Linked DNA regions of Sphingobium yanoikuyae. Each later gene encodes a partner of the first gene's protein in a complex. Links are inferred from orthologs where the notes say so. Each region holds a gene or a part of one and is shown on either strand. Other genes may lie near its edges.

Region 1 (3,182 bases):
TGGGCGCTGTTCCACCAGCGCCCCGGCTCTGCCAGCAGCGCATAGGCCGCGCCGGGCGCCATAGCCACGTCCACGCTCGCCTGCACGACAAAGCCGGCATCGCTGCTGGCAACCACCCCACCCTGTCCGGGCGCGGCCGCCAGCGCCATGCCGGCGCCTGTCAGTATCGATCTGATTGGATAGGCCATGTTCCCTCCCCGCCTTGTCGCCGGGGAGGGAGAATAGCTCAGGCCGGAACGCCGTCCAAGATGGCGACGATCGCGCCGCTGACATCGTTCATGTCGGCCATGCCGTCGACGCGGCTGACGATGCCGCGCGCTTCGTAGATCGGCAGGATCGGTGCAGTCTTGGCGCGATATTCGGCCATGCGGGTCCGCACCGTTTCCTCATTGTCGTCGGGACGACGCTTGAATTCGTGCCCGCCGCACTTGTCGCACGTACCCTCGACCTTGGGCTGCTTGAAGGCATCATGATAGCCCTCGCCGCAGGTCGCGCAGGTGAAGCGACCGGTGATGCGCTCGACCAGCGCATCCTCGTCCACTTCCAGCTCGATCACATGATCGAGCGTGCGGCCGCGATCGGCCAGGATGGTGTCGAGCGAATGGGCCTGGGCCTCGGTCCGCGGATAGCCGTCGAAGATCACGCCGGTATCGGCCGCCAGCGCATCAAGCGCTTCGCCGATGATGCCCGAGACGACCTCGTCCGGCACCAGCGAACCCGATTCCATCAGCGCCTTGGCCTGAAGGCCGACCGGAGTCCCCGCCTTCACCGCAGCCCGCAGCATGTCGCCGGTCGACAGCTGAACCATGCCACGGCTGTCGACGAGCCGCGTGGCCTGGGTGCCCTTGCCGGCACCCGGAGGACCAAGCAGAATGATATTCATTGCGCGCATTCTCCCCTTGTACTTGCGCTTGTCTGTCTGCGCCCCCTTAGCGCAGACGGCCCTTCAGCTTCGCCTTCTTGATCAGATCCCCATATTGATGGGCAAGCAGATGGCTCTGGATCTGGGTCACGGTATCGACCGTAACATTGACGACGATCAGCAGGCTAGTCCCACCAAGGTAGAAGGGAATTCCCGCCCGGGCGATGGCAAATTCCGGCACCAGACAGATAAAGGCCAGGTAGGCGGCGCCGATCACGGTGATCCGGGTCAGGACATAATCGAGATAATTCTCGGTATTCTTGCCCGGACGGATGCCCGGAATGAAGCCGCCATTGCGCTTCAGATTGTCGGCCGTCTCTTCCGGATTGAACACCACGGCGGTGTAGAAGAAGCAGAAGAAGACGATGCCCAGGCCATAAAGGCCCATGTAGAAGGGGCTGCCGTGCGACAGATACTGGTTGATCGTCAGCACGATGCTGCTCCAGCGGCTGTCATCGTCCGCCTTCACGCCCATGAACTGCGAGATGGTCAGCGGCAGCAGCAGCAGCGAGCTGGCGAAGATCGGCGGGATCACGCCCGCGGTGTTGACCTTCAGCGGCAGGTGGCTGCGATCGGCCTGCATCAGGCCCTGGCGCGTCTGGCGCTTGGGATACTGGATCAGCACCCGGCGCTGCGCGCGTTCCATGAAGCAGATGAAGGCAATCAGACCAAAGCCCAGCACGACGACCAGGAAGATGACCAGGCCCGAGATCGAGCCTTCGCTGCCCGACTTGAACAGGTTGCTCAGCGTCACCGGCAGCTGCGCGACGATACCGGCCATGATGATCAGCGAGGTGCCGTTGCCGATGCCGCGCGAGGTGATCTGCTCACCCAGCCACAGCAGGAACATGGTGCCGCCGATCAGCGAGATGATCGCCGAGACGACGAACAGCATGCCGGGGTCCACAACCACGCCCTGCGCCTGCCAGTTGGCGGCGGCGGCATAGCCCTGCACGGCGGTCAGGCCGACGGTGCCATAGCGGGTATATTGGTTCAGCTTCTTGCGGCCGCTCTCGCCTTCCTTCTTGATCGCCGCGAGCTGCGGCGAGAGGGAGGCGGCCAGCTGCACCACGATCGACGCGGTGATATAGGGCATGATGCCGAGCGTGATGAGGCTCGCGCGCGACAATGCACCACCCGAGAAGGTGTTGAAGATGTCGAGGATGCCACCGGCCGACTTCTGCGACCAGGCCGCGAGCGCGGTGGGATCGATACCCGGCAGCGGCACGAAGCTGAGGAAGCGGAAGACGATCAGCGCGCCGAGGGTGAACCACAGGCGCTTCTTGAGGTCGGTCGCCTGGCTGAACTTCGCGAGGCTGAGATTGGATGCGAGCTGGTCGGCTCTCGATGCCATTGTGGCTGCCCTTCAAATCATTCTTGCCGGAGCCATCGGGCTCCGTGGCGGAATCGCTACCCCCTTAGCGGGGCGGGAAGACCATGTCGAACGGGAGTTGCCGCCGTTGCGACGAACATATGCTCCCCCCGATACACATAGCCCCGCCAACCCATATCGGGCAGCGGGGCCGTGCTTGCAAGTCTCGGGCGAGACTTAGGCCTTGGCGGCCTTCTTGGCGGCAAGGGCGGTGCCCTTCTTCGCCTTGGCCTTCTCGGCAGCCGGGACGACTTCGATCACGTCCAGCTTGCCACCAGCCTTGGCGACCGCTTCGACGGCGCTCTTCGAGGCACCGGCGACCAGGAAGCTGACCTTGGTGGTCAGTTCGCCCTTGGCCAGGACGCGGACGCCATCCTTGCCACCACGGGCCAGGTTGGCGGCCTTCAGAGCCGCATGGTCGATGACGGCAGCGGCGTCCAGCTTGCCGGCGTCGATCGCGGCCTGCACTTCACCCAGGTTCACGATCGCATAATCGTTGGCGAAGATGTTGTTGAAGCCGCGCTTCGGGATGCGCATGTGGAGCGGCATCTGGCCACCCTCGAAGCCGTTGATGCTGACGCCCGAGCGTGCCTTGGCACCCTTCTGGCCGCGACCGGCGGTCTTGCCCTTGCCCGAGCCGATACCGCGGCCGACGCGCATACGGCCCTTGCGGGCACCGGCATTGTCGTTGATTTCGTTCAGTTTCATGTTCGCACTCGCTTTCGCTTTTGTCGCGCTGATCCCGTGCGGGATCATCTAAAGGAAGCGCCCGTTAGCGCTTCCGCTGAAAAAACGAAAGAGGGGTTTCCCCCTCTTTCGCTTCATTTCGTCGGATCGAAAGGGCTTAGAGCCTGATCGTTTGAGGTGGAAGCGCTTCGCGCTTCCGCC
Region 2 (3,272 bases), 2.0 Mb from region 1 along the record:
GATCAGGAACCAGCCGATCAATGCGCTGACCAGCAGCGCCGCCAGAGGCAGGCGCAATCGGCGCGACGGCGCCATGGAAATGGAACGATACACCCTGTTTGCGACCCTTGTTGTCGTGGCGCTCTTGCGGCGGCGTGCGCCCAAACGCAAAATATTTTCGGCGGCGCGTCGCGCCTGCAGGACGGCGCGGCCGCGGCAAAACCGCATCGGACAAAGCCGTTACAGCCGTGCGACAGTCCGTCGCATTGATTGACTATCGGCTGTGCCGTGCCTAAATCGCGGCGCATATCTGCCCATGTGTCCGTTGGACCCATGGCCCCCTCATTGTCAGGAATTTGCATGTTCGGCGCACTCGCCAAGTCTATCTTCGGATCGTCCAACGAACGTTATGTGAAATCGCTGGGCAAGGTCATCGACCAGATCGCCGCCTTCGAACCGACGATCCAGGCGATGAGCGATGATGAACTGGTGAACCAGACGGCGCGCTTCCGTGAGCGCCTGGCCAATGGCGAGACGCTGGACGGCCTGCTGCCCGAAGCCTTTGCGACCGTCCGCGAAGCGTCGGTCCGCGTGCTGGGCATGCGTCACTTCGACGTCCAGATGATCGGCGGCATCGTCCTGCATCGCGGCGAGATCGCCGAAATGCGCACCGGCGAAGGCAAGACGCTGGTGGCGACGCTCGCCACCTATCTGAACGCGCTTGAAGGCAAGGGCGTCCATGTCGTCACCGTGAATGACTATCTGGCCAGCCGTGACTGCGAATGGATGGGTCAGGTCTATCGCTTCTTGGGCCTCACCACCGGCGTGATCGTGCCCAACCTGTCGGAAGATCAGCGCCGCGAGGCCTATAATGCCGACATCACCTATGCGACCAACAATGAACTCGGCTTCGATTATCTGCGCGATAACATGAAGTTCGATCGCGGTGCGATGGTCCAGCGCCCGTTCAACCATGCGATCGTCGACGAAGTCGATTCGATCCTGATCGACGAGGCGCGCACGCCGCTGATCATTTCCGGTCCGACCGACGACAAGTCGGAGCTGTATGTCGCGGTCGACGCGATCGTGAAGCAGCTGGTCGAGGAGGATTATGAGAAGGACGAGAAGCAGCGCACGATCACGCTGACCGAAGACGGCACCGAGAAGATCGAGCGCCTGCTGGAGGCCGCCGGCCTGCTCCAGGGCAATAATCTCTACGATTTCGAAAACACCCAGGTCGTCCATCACGTCAACCAGGCGCTGCGCGCGGTGGTGATGTTCCGCCGCGACATCGACTATATCGTCAAGGACGGCAAGGTCGTCATCATTGACGAATTCACCGGCCGCATGATGGATGGCCGCCGCTGGTCGGACGGTCTGCACCAGGCGGTGGAAGCCAAGGAAGGCGTCCAGATCGAGCCGGAAAACCAGACGCTGGCGTCGATCACCTTCCAGAATTATTTCCGCATGTACCCCAAGATTTCGGGCATGACCGGCACCGCATCGACCGAGGCGACCGAATTCTACGAAATCTACAAGATGAACGTCGTCACCATCCCGACCAACCGGCCGGTACAGCGCGTCGACGAGGAAGATACGTTCTACAAGAATCTGGAAGACAAGTTCCGGGGCATCGCGCGCACCATCAAGGAACATGCCGAAAAGGGTCAGCCGGTGCTGGTCGGCACCGTGTCGATCGAAAAGTCGGAAATGCTGTCGGAATTCCTCAATCAGGAAGGCGTCAAGCATGCGGTCCTGAACGCCCGCTTCCACGAGAGTGAAGCCCATATCGTTGCCCAGGCAGGCCGCAAGGGCGCGGTGACGATCGCCACCAACATGGCTGGCCGCGGCACCGACATCAAGCTGGGCGGCAATCTGGAGATGCGGGTCGAGGACGAACTGCGTGATATGCCGGAAGGCCCCGAGCGCGAGGCGGCGATCGCCCGCATCGAGGTCGAGATCGAGGCGGAGAAGCAGGAAGTGCTGGCGGCCGGCGGCCTGTTCGTGCTGGCGACCGAGCGGCACGAAAGCCGTCGTATCGACAATCAGCTGCGCGGCCGTTCGGGCCGTCAGGGCGATCCCGGCCTGTCGCGATTCTACCTCAGCCTCGACGATGACCTGATGCGCATCTTCGGCCCGGACACGATGTTCGCCAAGATGATCCGCTCCAACCTGGAGGATGGCGAGGCGCTGCCCCCGTCCAAGTGGCTGAGCAAGGCGATCGAGACCGCCCAGCGCAAGGTCGAGGCCCGCAACTACGACATCCGCAAGCAGGTCGTCGAATATGACGATGTCATGAACGACCAGCGCAAGGTGATCTACGAGCAGCGCAGCGACATCATGGACGCCGAAACGGTGGACGATGTCGTCACCGACATGCGCCATGAAACGGTCAATGACCTGGTCGGCGCATCCTGCCCGCCGGGCACCTATCCCGAACAATGGGATATGGAGCGGCTGAAGCTGCGCACGGCCGAAGTGCTGGGTCTGGAGCCTGATTTCGACGCCTGGCTGGCTGAAGACGCCGTCGATCCGGAAATGATCGAGGAGCGGCTTGCCGGCCTGGCCGACGCGGCCATTGCCGAGAAGACGCAGGAAGTCGAAGCGACCGACTGGCATATGATCGAGAAGAGCATCATGCTCCAGAGTCTTGACCATCACTGGAAGGAGCATCTGTCGACGCTCGACGCGCTGCGCCAGGTGGTGCATCTGCGCGCCTATGCGCAGAAGACACCGATCAACGAATATAAGCAGGAAGCCTTCGCCCTGTTCGAGCGCATGCTGGAAAATATCCGAGAGGATGTGACCAGCTCGATCGCGCGGGTGCAGTTCCGCATGGAAGCGCCGCAGCCGCAGTTCGACCTGCCGGTGCTGCCGGACTTCATCACCACCCATATCGATCCCTTCTCGGGCGAGGATAACAGCGCGGATATCGATGGCAGCCAACTGGCGGGCATCACCACCACCATCCCGCGCGCGCCGGTGGACAATGTCGCGCCGGGCGAGTTCGCCAATCTCGACATCAGCCGCAATGCGCTTTGCCCCTGCGGTTCGGGCCAGAAATACAAGCATTGCCATGGTGCGCTGAGCTGAGGCACGACCACAGGCGAGAAACAGGGAAGGGCGGTGCCGATGGCAGCGCCCTTTTTTGTTTTGATCCTGTAATGAAAATGCGGAACTCTTGCGCTGACAGGCCGTTGCGCCTTGCGCCTATGCGATGCGGACCGGATGTTCCGGCGGAAGGAGAAGGGCATGAGGAAATTTGCGATGGTATTAGCCTTGGCTGTGATCGC

What was found.
Region 2: the proteins of secY (region 1) and secA are in contact, whole or in part, in a crystal structure (PDB 3DIN), measured with the Thermotoga maritima proteins. The link is inferred for Sphingobium yanoikuyae from one-to-one orthologs. Residues at the interface, in WP_004081795.1 of Thermotoga maritima: Glu108, Gly109, Glu110, Glu111, Ala236, Glu237, Arg238, Arg239, Ile240, Thr241, Ile242, Gln243, Tyr244, Ala245, Arg246, Arg247, Val248, Thr249, Gly250, Arg251, Arg252, Val253, Tyr254, Gly256, Ala257, Ser258, Thr259, Tyr260, Leu261, Pro262; in WP_004082002.1 of Thermotoga maritima: Glu261, Ala262, Arg263, Lys300, Ala301, Arg302, Thr303, Ile304, Ile305, Leu323, Tyr324, Asp325, Pro326, Val329, Ser330, Tyr333, Ile336, Lys340, Phe345, Val349, Glu363, Phe364, Tyr374, Ser375, Gly376, Gly377, Glu393, Ile395, Thr482, Ser483.

The regions. Positions count from the first base shown.
Region 1 is NZ_CP053021.1:3,969,650-3,972,831, forward strand. Bases 104-3,027 are described here. They hold secY (preprotein translocase subunit SecY), read right to left. Parts: upstream 2,277-3,027; coding sequence 930-2,276; downstream 104-929. Other genes in these bases: HH800_RS19080 (ATPase), read right to left, coding at 104-188; HH800_RS19085 (adenylate kinase), read right to left, coding at 227-883; rplO (50S ribosomal protein L15), read right to left, coding at 2,472-3,002. Outside these bases: more of HH800_RS19080, read right to left, coding at 1-103. UniProt on the Escherichia coli protein: The central subunit of the protein translocation channel SecYEG. Consists of two halves formed by TMs 1-5 and 6-10.
Region 2 is NZ_CP053021.1:1,957,365-1,960,636, reverse strand. It holds secA (preprotein translocase subunit SecA), read left to right. Parts: upstream 1-339; coding sequence 340-3,072; downstream 3,073-3,272. Other genes in the region: HH800_RS09795 (glycine zipper 2TM domain-containing protein), read left to right, coding at 3,232-3,272; HH800_RS09805 (ArnT family glycosyltransferase), read right to left, coding at 1-57. UniProt on the Escherichia coli protein: Required for protein export, interacts with the SecYEG preprotein conducting channel.